2 regions of the Micromonospora sp. PRAS1 genome follow, and region 1 is predicted to be linked to the other one. Evidence: riboswitches for the same ligand, from Rfam matches in the RefSeq annotation. Region 1 holds a riboswitch; the other holds the start of a gene.

Region 1 (7,133 bases):
ACACCATCGACCGGGTGCTCCAGGTCAACTTCGTCGGCCCGGTGACCGTCGCCCGGCAGGCCCTGCCGTACCTCCAGCACACCAAGGGCCAACTGCTGCTCTACACCTCCAGCTCGTACACCCGGGGCCGGGCCGACTATGCGCTCTACTCGGCGACCAAGGCGGCTCTGGTGAACCTCACCCAGGCGCTGTCGGACGAGTGGGCGGAGCAGGGCGTCCGGGTGAACATCATCAACCCGGAGCGGACCGCCACCCCGATGCGGACCAAGGCGTTCGGCGAGGAGCCCGAGCACACCCTGCTCGCCGCCGAGACCGTTGCCCAGGCCTCGCTGGACGTACTGATCTCGGACCTCACCGGCCAGGTGATCGACGTCCGCCGGCCGCCCGGCGAGGCCGCGCCGCTCGCCGTGCCGGCGCCCGCCCAGGCCGACCGGCCGATCGACACCGCACCCGTCGGCTGACCGGCCGGCAACGTAGCGCGAAGGCGACACCGAGATGCGTGGTGACCTGGTCACGAAGTTGGCCGCCCGGGGCCTGGCCACCGGCGGGGCGGTGCTGGCGTTCGGCGTGGTCGCGCTCACCGACGCGACCGCCTGGGGGCTCGGCCTGGCGGTCGCCGCGCTCGCGGCCACCGTCTGGGAGCGCCGGGTCCGTCCCGGTGCCGACAGCGTCGCGGAGACCACGCTGATCGCGGCCGGGGTCCTGGTCGGCTACGCCCGGCAGCTCGACTCCGGTTTCGATCCGGCCCTGGCCGCCGCCGCCCTGGTGCTGCTGGGGCTGCTGTTGTTGGCCGGCCCGCTGCGGGACGCCGGCAACCTGGAGATCCGCGCCGCCAACCTGCCGGTACGCACCTGGGTACCGCAGGTCGCCGCCGGTCTCGGCGACGTCCTGGCCGGCCTGCTCGCGGTCCTGGCGCTGGCCGCCCTGGCGGCGCTGCCCGCGGTACTCGCGCTGGTGGCGGTGCTGCTGGTGGGTGCCGTCGCCGGCGCGGTCGCGCTCGACCTGGCCCGGCGGCGGTTCCGGCCGGCCACCGGTGGCTCGCCGGTCACCCGGGCGCTGCGCCGGCACCAGCCGGAGTTCGTGCTGCACTTCTCCGCACCGCCCGGCTCGGAGTACCAGGTCACCATGTGGCTGCCGTACCTGGCGCGGATCGGCCGGCCGTTCGTGGTGATGGTGCGCGAGCCGGAGTCGCTGGCCGCGATCGCGGCGGCCACCACCGCCCCGGTGCTCTACTGCCCCACCCTGCGCAGCATGGACGAGGTGCTGGTGCCCAGCCTGCGGGTGGCGTTCTATGTCAACCACGGCGCGAAGAACAGCCACTGCCTGCGCTTCACCCAGCTCACCCACGTCCAGCTGCACCACGGCGACAGCGACAAGGCGTCCAGCGCCAACCCGGTGTCGGGGATCTTCGACCGGATCTTCGTGGCCGGCGAGGCGGCCATCGACCGGTACGCCCGGGCCGGGGTGGAGATCCCGGCGGAGAAGTTCGTCGTGGTCGGCCGTCCGCAGGTCGAGACGATCGAGGTACGCACCGAGCCGGCCACCGGCCTGCCGAACCCGACGGTGCTCTACACCCCCACCTGGACCGGGCACCACGCCGACGCCGACTACTGCTCGCTGCCGATGGCCGAGCCGCTGCTGCGGCGGCTGCTCGACCGGGGCGCCACGGTGATCCTGCGGGCGCACCCCTACACCACGCAGAATCCGGGCTCGGCCCGCTACCTGGCGCGGCTGCACGACCTGCTCGCCGCCGACCGGTCCCGCACCGGCCGGCAGCACCTGTTCGGTGCCGCGGCCAGCCGGCTGCCCCTGGCCGAGTCGGTGAACCGCGCCGACGCCCTGGTCTCCGACGTCTCCGGGGTGGTCTCCGACTGGCTCTACTCGGGCAAGCCGTACGCGGTCACCGACACGGGCGCGGACGGCGACCGGTTCACCGAGCGGTTCCCGCTGGCCGCCTCCGGCTACGTGCTGCGTCGGGACCTGACGAACCTGGACGAGGTGCTGACCGGGCTGCTCGACACCGACCCGCTGGCGACGGCCCGCTGGACGACCCGCCGCCGCTACCTCGGTGACTTCCCCGTCGAGTCGTACGCCGAGGCGTTCCTGACCGCCGCCCGGCGCGAGCTGGACCCGGCCTGGGCCCCGCCCACGCCGCGCGCCGCCAGCACCGCCCCGCTATCCCCCACCACCTGAGGCCGGTTGTCGGGCGCGTCCCCGCCGCCGCCCAATCCACTTTAGACTCGCGGGCATGTCGCAACCCACGCCCGACCCGCCGCCGGCCCGAAAGCTGGTGTGGGCCCCCGACGAGGTTCGCGTCAACCTCGAACAGCAGGTCCAACCGGAGATCAGCCTGGGTCAGCGGGTGGCGCGGGCCGGGATTCTGGCGTTCCTCTTCACCGGGCTGCCGGCCTTCGTGGTGTTCGCCGCCACCACCGCCGTCGCACCAGCGGTGACCGACGGGGCCGGCATCGGGACCACCGCCCGCTGGGCGGTGCAGGTCGCCGGCCTGATCGCGATCGCGGCGATGGTCACGTCCCGGCCGCCGGAGGTCGCCGAGCCGGACGCGCCGCAGTCGACTCGACGGACCACGCTGCGGCTGGTGCGGCACGCACTGGTCACCGGCGGCTGCGCGGCGCTGATCCTGGCGGTGGAGGGGCTCGCCGTGGGCCAGGTCGCCGTGCTGGTGCTGCTGCTCGTCGGCGTACTGCATCTGCTGCCGCTGACGGCGGCCCGGCTGCTGGCCCGCCGTCAGGCGCGGTAGCGGTCGGCGACCGCGGCGAAGGCGGCCTTGGGCTCCCAGGGCAGCCCGGGATAGGTGTCGCCGTCCCGGCCGTCGAGGACCTTGACGATCCCGAGGCTGGCCAGGTCAAGGTCGTCGGCGGGGTCGCCGTCGGGGCGGTGCGGCAGGCTGTAGAGCGCGAACAGGTGCACGAAGGCGCTGTCCACGCCCTCGCTGTCGAAGATCTCAAGCAGCTCACTCAGGTAGGCCGCCTGGCCGGCCTCGTCGCGCTCGTACCGCCCGTTGAGTCGCACCGGTTCGCCGGTGACCGCGTCGTATTCGATGATCTCCATGCTGCGCGGCGCGACGTCGCCCGCACCGCGCCAGGTCGCGGTGCCGAAGCCGGTGACGGCGACGGGTCTGGGCTGGGCGACGAGTTCGCGTACGCCGTCCCGGAACCGGTCGGCGACCTCGGCGGAGCGGATGAGTTCGAGGGTGACGAAGTCGAACAGCTCCCAGTCCACGCCCTCGAACGGGATGGCGGCGTAGGTGACCTTTCCGTGGAAGCGGTCGCGGATCGCCGCCACGGCGGTACGGAGGAACCGGTCGAGCCGGGAGCGGACCTCGGCGATCCGTTCGGCTCGGCCCGCCGGGTCGGCGAAGAGGTTGCCGAGGCGGTCGTCGATCCGGTCGCCGTCGACGAAACCCCGGTTCATGAGGCTCAGCTCGACGCCGGCGACCAGGACCACCTCGGCCCCGGTCCCGCGCAGCCGCTCGGCCCGCTCGGCGCAGTCGAGGAGAAGCGCGAGGGTCTCGTCGACCGACAGGTCCAGCGGGTACGGCGAGAACCAGACCTCCAGGCCGAGTTCGGCGGCGATCCGGGCGGCCAGTTCCAGGCGCTCAGGGTCGCCACCGACGAGCTGCACGGCGGTGCAGTGCAGGTCGTCGCGGATGATGGTCAGCTCTCGCCGGACCAGTTCCGGGTCGAAGCGCGGCACGGAGGTGCGGCCGTCCCGGACGAAGCCGGTGTCGTAGGTCATGCCCTTGGCTCGCATGGGCTGTCGGTCCTTCTCCCTCGGGGACGCCACCGAAGTGGGGGCTCGTCATGACGCTAGGCACAGTTCTGCGCGCACGCAAGTTTGCGGCCACGCAGAGATTGTGCGATGGTGAACGGGTGACAGCAGGCCGCCCCTCCTTGCGGGAACGGAAGAAGCAGGCGACCAGAGCGGCGCTCCGGACAGCGGCGCTGCGGCTGGCCCTGGAACGTGGGCCCGACAACGTCCGCGTCGACGACATCGCCGAGGCCGCAGGGGTGTCGCCGAGGACGTACAACAACTACTTCGCAAGCCGCGAGCAGGCGATCGTCGCGGCGGTCACCGCAGAGCGCACGGCACAGGTCGCGGCGGCCGTCATCTCCCGACCCGCCGAGATCGGCCTCGCCGACACCGTGCTCGACGCCGTCGTCGGGCAGTACGCCGACCAGGGCGACCAGCCCGGCGCGACGCTGCTGATGATCACGACCAGCCCCGCCCTGCGCGCCTGCTACGTCGACACGGCCAGCACGATCGAAGGCCCGCTCGCCGACGCCATCATCGAGCGCCGCCCGGGCATCGACCGCCTGACCGCCCGGGTGCTCGCGGCCGGTGTCGGCGCAGCCGCCAAGGTCGCACTCGGGCAGTGGTTGGAGTCGGCGAACGTGGCACCGTCGATGCCCGGTTTCGTCGTACCGTCCGGGTCGCTGCCCGACCTCGTCCGGGCCGCGTTGACGCCGCTCGTGCCGGCGCTCGACGCGGCCGACGCGGCAGGCGGGGCCGGACGGTAGGGCGTACGACGACAGGGCGCCGGCCCCCCAGCGGGGAACCGGCGCCCGGTCAGGTCGGTCAGGTCGGTCAGGCCGAGTAGCCGCGAGTGGCCGCCCAGTTGGCCAGGTCGATGGTGCTCATCCAGTACGAGTAGTAGGACGCGTCGGCCGAGTCGGCGATCTTCACCATCCGGCCCTCGTCCTCGTAGCCCACCACGGCGATGTAGTGCCCGCCGGGGAAGGAGTGCCAGCGGCCGTCGGTGTCGGTGGCGCTGCCGGCCACGTTCACCACGACGCTGCGCCCGTCGGTGACCGCGGCCACGACGTCGGCCTGGAGCTGGTCCATCTGAGCCGGGGTGGCCGAACCACCACGGATCCACCTGGTCTGGTAGGGGCTGCCCTTGAGCACGGCGTTGAGTACCCGGGTGGTGTCCTCGGCCGAGTTGGTGCCGGCGAAGGTGGTGCCGAGCTGGCTGGCCAGGGTGTCCTGGTCGCGTTCGACGCCGGCGGCGCTGAGCGCGTTACGCACGGCGGCCGGGCCGCAGTAGTAACCGTTGATCTGGGCCTGGTAGTCGTAGTCCAGGACCTTCTTAGCCGGCGGCTTCGGTGCGGCCTTCTTACTTGTCACGTCCGGGTCCGGCGCGGCCGAGCTGGCCTTCGGCGAGGGCGACGGCGAGGCGGCGACACTTGCCGCAGCCGATTCGCTCGGCACGGACGACGGGCTCTGCGCCACCCGGGCGTCGCTGCGGGAGACCGCCGCGTCGCCGCGCAACTCGGCGACGGTGGTGGTCTGGGCGGTGACCGGGGCGTCCCCGGTGCCGGCGAGCGCGGCACCCGCGCCGGTCGCCAGGACGAGCGCCGCCGCCGATCCGGCGACGATCTGGTACGGACGCTCCGTCGCCAGGCGGCGGAGCTGACGCTTGACGGTGTGCTTCACGGAATCCTCCACGAGGGCTGGGGCGGACGCCGTACCGGCACCGGCGGTCGGGTCGGCAGGGGACACCGACGACCACGCGGACGCGGACGGGCCGTTCGAGGGATCCGCCCGGGAACACCGGGCGGTGGCGGTGGGTCCGGTATTCAGCTCGCTGTCGGCGAGCCGGCGAACGCGGACACCGCGATGCCGTGGAGGCGTGGGAACAACTGGGGGATCGGTACGTGCTGCACGCGGATGGAACTCCTTCCGACGCCGCCGACCGGGTTAGCTGACGGATTCGGGCGGGAAGATCGCCCTACCGCGGGCCGAGGCTCGCGGATTCACCCCAGGTAATGCGGTGGGTCCCCGGTTCGTGAGATCACGATTGAGCGGGTCGATGCGGCGTCGCCTTTTGCGATCGGTAACCGCACCGGACGGGGCGACATTACTGGTCGGTCAAACCGCGCGCCAACCCCTCATTCCCTGCACAAACATGATCCAGCTCGATTATTTTCGGGTATTCGGCGACTGGCGTCGCTCAATGGGATTCGGGGAATCGAGTACGCCGAAAGGCGACAACCGGACCGAGTGCACAAAATGTCCCGGAGATTACGTAGCCGATCCACCCCGACGCGCACGGTGACCGTTTCCTGCGGCGGCGTGACCGGGGTCACCCAATCCGGGTCACGGTGACCGGCACCCGAGACGAGGTCCGTCCGACCACCCGAGCGGGCGGTCATCCGATCAGCCCACCCGCGCCGGCCGCCAGCGCCTGATGACCGCCGGGCGACCGAGAGCGGCCCGGCGCCGCGCCGGCAGCCGCTCCGGCCGGAGCCGCTCCGCGGCGGCGTACGCCTCGGCGGCGAGCGTACGGGCCGCCTCGGCAGCGAGTCCGGCCACCCGCCACGCCTCGCGCTCGCGCGCCTCGGCCGTCCGGTACGCCGCCAGGCGGCTGTCGCGCAGCAGCCGGGCAAGGGCGATCTCCTGCTCGGCCGGGTGCCATCGGGGGTGCCAGCCGGCCCGCCGAGCGAAGACCTCGCTTAACTGCCGGGCCGTCAACTCGCCCCGCCAGTGCGCGAGCATCGCGGCGCGGTGCAGCCACCGTTCCCGGGCGGCGTACTCGGCCGGGCTCCGCACAGCACCCGGCACGGCGAGCGGCACCGTGGCGGCGAGCCGCCGGGCAGCCCGCTCCGCCTCGTCGTACGCGGTCCAGGCACGCCCGAGTTCCTCGTGCGCCACCCGCCAGGCGTCCCGCCACCGCCTGGCGTTGCGCTCGGCACCGGCCGCCGCCACGGCCACCTCACCGGCGTACCTGCTCAGGTCCGCGGTCGTGGCGACGGCGGCATCCTCGGCCGGGGCCACGGCGGGGTCCTCGGCCGGGGCGGGCAGAGCATCCTCGGCCGACCGGGCCCGCTGCGGCCGGGCGACCAGGGCGGTGAGCACTCCGAGCGCGAGCAGCAACAGCACCGACCAGATGGCGACCGCCCGGGGCACCTCGGTCAGGAACTGGTAGAGGACGGACTGCTCCATGATCGGCCGAGCTTACCGTCCGGAGTGGAGAGTCCTGCCGCTCGGGCGCGACGGCGCGAGCCGACGCATCATGGGTTGCTCGACGTACCGGTGCAGCAGCGCGGCCAGAGCCAGGGTGAGCAGCAGGAACCCGATCACCGCGAGCGGCCCCCACCAGCCCGGGAAGC
Region 2 (7,133 bases), on a different contig from region 1:
CGCGGCTACACCGCCAGCAAGGACCAGCTGCTCGCCCGGCTGCGCCGCGTCGAGGGCCAGGTCCGTGGCATCGAGAAGATGGTCGACGAGGACCGCTACTGCATCGACGTGCTCACCCAGATCTCCGCCATCCAGGCCGCGCTGGACAAGGTCGCCCTCGGCCTGCTCGACGGGCACGCCCGGCACTGCATGCACGAGGGTGCCGCCGAGGGGCGCGCCGACGAGATGGCCACCGAGATGATGGCCGCCGTCGGCCGCCTGATGAAGCGCGGCTGACCAGCCGACACCACCTCAGGCCCCGGCGCGCCACGAACCGCCGACAAACCCTCGCGACAGGCGTTCGGATGCCGGGCTGGCTACCATTCGCTCACGATGCCCAGCCGACATCCGTGTCCCGCGGCCCGCGCCCGCCCCCGGGCGTCCGCCTCCCCCGCCGCACCGCGGCGGCCGTCGAGAGCCGGCCCGGACATCACGGTACGCAGCCACTTCACCACGCTCCGGCAACCCGTGCCGCGCCGCGCGACGGCGGTGCGAAGGCACTGAACCGACCCGGCCGCCGGCACGTACTCCGCCCTGGAATCGTTGGGAGACATTGAATGGGCGCCGACCACACCCGTTCCGCTCCGCCCACCCCGCCCGGGGTGCGGCGGATCCTCATCGTGACGGTGGTCCCCCTCTTTCTCGTCACCCTGATCGCCGCCCTGGTGCTCTGGCCCAGGGACGCCCCCCGGCCGGAGGCCGCCGACGACACCCCCCGCTACCACGGCACGGTCACCCGGGTGGTGACCGAGACCTGTCCGCCCAACCCGGCGGTCCCGGAGGGCACGCCGACGGCGGCGGCCGGTCCGTGCGGCACCGTCACCGTCCAGGTGCAGGACGGCCCCGACGCGGGCCAGGAGGTGCAGACGCCCATCCCGGACGGGCCGGGGGCACCCCGGGTCAGCACCGGCGACGAGATCATCCTGGTCGCGCTCTTCGACCCGGAGGATCCGTCGATCAGTACGTACAACATCGCCGAGCACCAGCGGGGCACGCCGCTGATCTGGCTGGCGGTGCTCTTCGCCGCCGCCATCGTGGCCTTCGGACGGCTGCGCGGCCTGGCCGCCCTGGCCGGCCTGGCCGCCAGCTTCGCCATCCTGCTGACCTTCGTGCTCCCCGGCATCAGCGCGGGCAGTCCGCCGCTACTGGTCGCCATCGTCGGCTCAGCGTTGATCATGTTCGTGGTGCTGTACGTGACCCACGGCATCTCCGCGCAGACCTCGGTTGCCGTGCTGGGCACCCTGGGCAGCCTGGTGCTCACCGGGCTGCTCGGCCTGGCCGCGACCAGAGCCACCCACCTGACCGGCTTCGGCAGCGAGGACGCCACCACGCTCTCCATGTTCCGGGCCGACGTCGACCTGCACGGCCTGCTGCTGGCCGGCATCATCATCGGATCACTGGGCGTGCTCGACGACGTCACGGTCACCCAGGCCGCCGCGGTCACCGAGTTGCGGCACGCCAACCCGAACTTCTCCCGCCGCGAGCTGTACCGCTCGGCGACCCGGGTGGGGCGGGCACACATCGCCTCCGTGGTCAACACCATCATCCTGGCGTACGCCGGAGCGTCGCTGCCGCTGCTGCTTCTGCTCACCGCCGACTCCCGCGCCCTCGGGCAGATCGTGACGAGCGAGTTCCTCGCCCAGGAGATCGTCCGCAGCGTGGTGGCCACGCTCGGGCTGATCGCCGCCGTGCCGCTCACCACCGCCCTGGCTGCGCTGGTGACCACGGCCGGACAGCAGCGCGGCAGGGTCGGCGGCGACCCCGGCGGCCCGGACGACGATGACACCTCCACGGTTTCCCGGCCGGCGACGGACCGGGCCGAGGCGCTGCACGCCCTCAGCACACCGCGTACCCGCAACACGCCCACCGCCACCCCGCCGGGGTGGCCCGACCCGGACAGGAGCACGGACACCACATGGTGACACTCCTCAACGTGACCGCCTCGGCCGGCACGGCCAGCACGAGTGTCGCTGGTCACTCACCGCGATTACGAAATGACGCATCTGGCCCGGTTCGGGGTGTAGAAGCCCGGATCGACTCTCGGGTAACCTCACTGCCGGTCACCGCCGAAGGCGTACCCCAGCGCCTGCGGTGCCGCCGCCCAATCGCCACCAGGCGAACCGGGGACCCAGGTACGTGGGGTGAATCCGCGACTGCGGTAGGGGCCGCTTCCGTCCCGAACCCGTCAGCTAACCCGGTCGGCGGTCGATGGAAGGGAAAACAGTGACGGCACCCCTACGCCGCTGGTTGACACCCGTGGTGGCCGTGTGCGCCGCGTTCGCCGTGTTCGCGGGGCCGATGCCTGCGACGGCCGCGCCGAAGCCACCCGCACCGGCGGAGCACGACGACGACCCGCCGATGCTCAACGACCTGATCGAGGCGACGAACCGGGACTTCACCAAGGCCAAGGCGAAGCTCGAAAAGTCCAAGAAGAAGCAGCTCGAACTCGCGGTGGAGGTCCGCCGCGCCCAGGCTGCCCTGGACGAACTCTCCCCGCAGGTCGCGGAGATCGCGACGCAGTCGTACCGGACCGGTCGGGTGGGCGCGATCGGCATGCTGTTGCAGAGCAACGCCCCTGGCTCGTTCATCGACCGGGCCTCCGCGCTCGACGAGTTGAACCTGGTCAACGACAAGAAGCTGGCCGAGGTCAACGCGGTGAAGCTGCGCGCCGAGACGGCAAAGCTCGCGCTCGACGCCGAGGTACGCGAGCAGCGGAAGCTGACAAACGACATGGCCCGCAAGAAGACCGAGGCAGAGAAGTCGCTCCGGCTGGTCGGTGGCGAGGGCCTCACCGGCGGCCTGGTGGCCGCCACCTCCCCGGTCGCCCGGATCGCACCGAACCGGGCCGCGGACGGCGGCTGGAAGCCCGAGTCGTGCAACCAGAACGACCCGACCACGTCGGGCTGCATCACGCCCCGGACGCTGCACATGTACAAGGAGGTCAAGCGGGCCGGTTTCGACCGGTTCGTCGGCTGCTGGCGCCCCGGTGACAAGTTCGAGCACCCCAAGGGCCGGGCCTGCGACTGGTCGTTGCAGAACAGCGGCTTCGCGCCGTGGCACAACAACGACACCCGGATCTACGGCAACAACCTGGCGGCCTTCCTGGTCCGCAACGCCGACCGGCTGGGCATCTACTACGTGATCTGGAACCGGCAGATCTGGTTCGCGGCGACGGAGCGCTGGAGTTCCTACAGCGGCCCGTCCAACCACACCGACCACGTACACGTGTCACTGCTCTGAGCGCACCCGGAAGCGACAACCGAGGGCCGTTCCGCCAGCTGGCGGAACGGCCCTCGGCGTCAGTCAGGCGGCCCGGAACGGCCCTCGGCGTCGGTCCGGCGGCTCAGGCGGGCGCACCGGCCAGCTCGGCCGGCCGCGCGGTGACCGCCCGCACCTCACCGGCGGCCAGCCGGTACGACATGCCCACCACCGCGCACCCGCCAGCGGCCACCTCGGCGGCGAGCGCCTCGGAGGACTCCAGCATCGCCTCCACGGTCTGCGCGATGTGGATGTCCACGATCCCGTCCAGTTCCTCGATCCCCGCCTCGCGGGCCCGACGCAGGCTGGGCACCACCGCGTCCACCACGGCTCCGAGGTGACCCGGCGGAGGCGTGCCGGTGGCCACCGACGCGCGGGCCGCCTGCACGGCGCCGCACGAGTCGTGCCCGAGCACCACCACCAACGGCGTACGCAGCACGGTCACCGCGTACTCGACGCTGCCCAGCACCTCGGGCCCGACCGTGTGCCCGGCGGTCCGGACCACGAAGAGGTCGCCCAGCCCACGATCGAAGATGATCTCGGCAGCGAGCCGGGAGTCGGAGCAGCCCACGATCACCGCGAAGGGGTGCTGTTCCGCCGCGACGGCGGCCCGGTGGCTGGCGTTCTGGTTGGGATGCCGGAGCGCGTCGGTGACGAACCGGCGGTTACCGGCGATCAATTCGGCAAGCGCGCGCTCCGGGGCACCCGGTACGTCGGCCGTGAGGAACTCCCGCTCCGGTCCTCGCTGCTCGCTTATCGATCCGGGTCGACTCATCCGGCGTCACCTCGTCTCTCGGTGTAATGCCTGGTCATCCCGGCCGACACTGGTCACGGGCCGCCACCACCGTCACACGCACCGCAAAGCTACGTCAAGCTATGCGTGATATGCATTTCAGGTATCCCGCAACGCTTGCCAACGGCGGGACAGCAGGGCACAGCAGGCTGCGCCCGGAGCGGCGGACATACGATGGCCAGCATGGCGACCACAGGCGAACGGGAAAGTGCCCGAAACTGGACTTTCCTCACGAATCACGCCCACGTACTGCTCGCCATCGCCCGCAACCCGACCGCCCGGCTGCGCGAGGTGGCAGTCGAGGTGGGGGTCACCGAGCGGGCCGCCCAGGCCATCGTCGCCGACCTGGAGGCGGGCGGCTACCTGCGGCGCACCCGGGTCGGCCGGCGCAACGAGTACACCCTCAACCCGGCCGGCCGGTTCCGCCACCCGGCCGAGGCCGACCGCCAGGTCGGTGACCTGCTGGCGCTGTTCACGAACGAACCGGTGAGCGGCACCGCCGAGCACCGGTGAGCCCTCCCCTGGCCGGCACGTCCTGACCGTCCATCCTGGACGAAGTGGTGTGCTTCACGATCCGCGTACCGCGTTGGCACTGCGATCTCGGGGACAGAGCGATAGGTTGGACGCGTGCCGTCTCCCGCGTTCGCCCGTCCGATGTGGCCGGCGACGCTGCGCGCGCTGCGGGAGCTGACCCGCCTCGCGCTTGCGGCCCTCGTGCTCGTCGTCGGCTTCGGCGGGGCAGTCGCGGCCGGCCTCCCAGGTCAGCCCGCAGCCCTCGATCTTCCGGCCCGGCCGGCCGCCGCCACGGTCGCGGCTCGACCGGTTGTCGAGCCCGGCCAGGCGACCGACGAGGCAGCGACCCGGCAGGAGCGGATCACGGCGCAGGAGCCGGCGACCGGCCCGGCCCGAGCCGACCTCGCCGACGCCCGCCCCGCCCCGGCCCCCGCCGTCCCGGCCGACCTCGCCGGCCCGCGTGTCGCCGCCGGTGCGGGCGAGCCGACGCGACGCGGTCCACCCGCCGCCTGACCGACGGCCCCGGACCGCTTCGCCGTCCGCCGCGGTTTCACCCGCCGCTCGTCCCCGGGCGTTCGACCCGCCGATGCCGGTCGGACCCGGCGATCACCGGCGCGATCCCGCGATCTCCGGCAGCGGACCAGCCGTCAGACACCAGTCCCGCCCAGTCGACGACCCTCCTTCGACCGCGAGGTGTTGATGATGCGAACCGCTCTCTCCTCCGTACTGCTCGATGTTCCCCGCGCCGCCGCGATCTGGCTGAGCCTGCTGGGCGTGCTGACGCTCGCCGTCGGCGGGCTGCTACTGCGTCCCCGGCGTCTCCGCTTCGACGCCGGTGCCCGGATTCTCGACGCCGCCCTGCCCACCCCCGACGAGCACGCCGACCGGCAGCGCGACCAGGATCGCTGGACCGGGGAGGTGGCCGTCGCCGCCGAACGGGCCGAGGCGACGGCACGCCGCCGGCGCGACGAATGGGTCGCCGCGCAGGACGAGGCCGAGCGGTCCTGGCAGGCGTACGAGGCGGCGGAGGCGAACGTCCGCCGGCTGTCGGACGCCGCCGCCATGCCCCTGCCGCAGACCCCACGCACCCCCGCCGAGTACGCCGACCGTGAGCGCTGGCTGCACCGGGCGGCGCTGGACGCGTACTGGCTGCGGGAGCTGTCGGTGGAACAGCTCAGCGACGTCTTCGCGCACCGCGGTTGGGATCCCCGGCTGCACCCGGTCGAGCAGGAGTTGCGGCTGCGCCGGGCGGTACGCGACCACCTCTTCGCCCGACAGCGGGCGGCCCGGGAACAGGAGCAGGCGGCCTGGCGGGCCGCGGAGCTGGCCGGCGCGGCGGCGCACAGCCTCCGCGAGGAGATGATCGCCGCGCTGCTCCCGCCGATCGAGGAGCGCGAGTCGGTGCTGCCGCTGGTCGGGCTCGGCGACACCGAGCAGACCCGCGACCTCCCTACCGTGGTCGTCGGCCGGGCACCGGTGCCCGCCTAGCAGGTTGTCGCTGAACGTCGTCGACACTGCCGGCGGGCCGCCCGGCGGCGGGAGGGATGAATCGCTCCCCGAGGGCCAGCAGCAGAGCGACGCTGCCCAGTAGGGCGCCGATCAGCATCGTGCTGCGTACGCCGTGACGCTCCAGGCCGATCCCACCGACCAGGGCACCGGCGGTGATGCCCACGTTGACGGCGGCGGACAGCGTGGCCGCGGCCAGGTCGGACCGTCCGGGCGCCACCTGGAGGACGAGACCGCCGAGCGTCGCGGTGAACGCGGCGAACGCCAGCCCGCTCAGCGCGAGCAGGACGACGGAGGCGGCAGGCCGGTGCCCCAGGGCGTACAGCCCGAGCAGCGACACCGATTGCAGCGTGACGACCGCGCACAGGGCGAGCCAGGGGCTGCGGTCCACCACCGCGGTGACGGCGAGGATCCCGAGCACGCTGGCGATGCCGCGGGCCAGCAGGATGGCCCCGACCGACGAGACGGCGAACCCGCTGACCTCGGTGACGAAGACAGCGACATAGGTGTACGCGGCGATGGCACCGCCGGTGGTCAGGACGGCGACGGCGACCAGCAGCCAGAAGCGGCGGGCGTCGGGTGCCGCGCCCCGGGCGGCATGCCCCTCATCGGGCCGGGCCGAGGGCAGCAACGAGGCCACCGTCACGAGCACGATCGCGCCGAGCCCGGCCACCGCCAGGTACGAGATCCGCCAGCCGGCGCGCTCGCCGAGCCAGGTGCCCGCCGGCACGCCCAGCAGCAGAGCGATGTTGCCGCCAGCGAACACGATGGCCACCACTCGCCCGCGCAGCTCGGGTCGGAACAGTTCGGCCGCAGCCGGTACGACCACCGCCCAGAACAACGCGTGGGTCGCCGCCGTCACCACCCTGGCCGCCAGCACGAGCGGGAAGGTGCTCGCGAAGGCAGTGACCGCGGTGCTCACGACGAAACCGGCAAGCAGCGCCGACAAGAGTGGGCGGCGAGGCATCCTCCTGGTCAGCGCCGTCAACGGGACCGAGGCGACGACCACCACCGCGCCGTACGC

Evidence for each region. Region 1 has a riboswitch for cyclic di-AMP ahead of AC507J_RS08840 (C39 family peptidase). Riboswitches for the same ligand answer to the same signal wherever they lie in the genome.
Region 2: it holds a riboswitch for cyclic di-AMP, as region 1 does, so the genes downstream of both, AC507J_RS06565 (coiled-coil domain-containing protein) here and AC507J_RS08840 (C39 family peptidase) in region 1, are expected to answer to the same signal.

Annotation. Positions count from the first base shown of each region.
Region 1 covers NZ_JCANNB010000007.1:32,690-39,822, forward strand. Annotated here, with positions in the region: gene AC507J_RS08815 (D-ribitol-5-phosphate cytidylyltransferase) at 1-461, shown strand, start outside; gene AC507J_RS08820 (CDP-glycerol glycerophosphotransferase family protein) at 496-2,193, shown strand; gene AC507J_RS08825 (hypothetical protein) at 2,249-2,761, shown strand; gene AC507J_RS08830 (hypothetical protein) at 2,749-3,774, opposite strand; gene AC507J_RS08835 (TetR/AcrR family transcriptional regulator) at 3,894-4,541, shown strand; gene AC507J_RS08840 (C39 family peptidase) at 4,609-5,469, opposite strand; cyclic di-AMP (ydaO/yuaA leader) riboswitch at 5,696-5,838, opposite strand; gene AC507J_RS08845 (hypothetical protein) at 6,181-6,966, opposite strand; gene AC507J_RS08850 (acyltransferase family protein) at 6,979-7,133, opposite strand, start outside.
Region 2 covers NZ_JCANNB010000004.1:266,794-273,926, forward strand. Annotated here, with positions in the region: gene AC507J_RS06555 (metal-sensitive transcriptional regulator) at 1-276, shown strand, start outside; gene AC507J_RS06560 (YibE/F family protein) at 597-1,961, shown strand; cyclic di-AMP (ydaO/yuaA leader) riboswitch at 2,128-2,259, shown strand; gene AC507J_RS06565 (coiled-coil domain-containing protein) at 2,263-3,279, shown strand; gene AC507J_RS06570 (carbonic anhydrase) at 3,383-4,072, opposite strand; gene AC507J_RS06575 (helix-turn-helix transcriptional regulator) at 4,265-4,603, shown strand; gene AC507J_RS06580 (hypothetical protein) at 4,718-5,116, shown strand; gene AC507J_RS06585 (hypothetical protein) at 5,306-6,091, shown strand; gene AC507J_RS06590 (MFS transporter) at 6,054-7,133, opposite strand, start outside.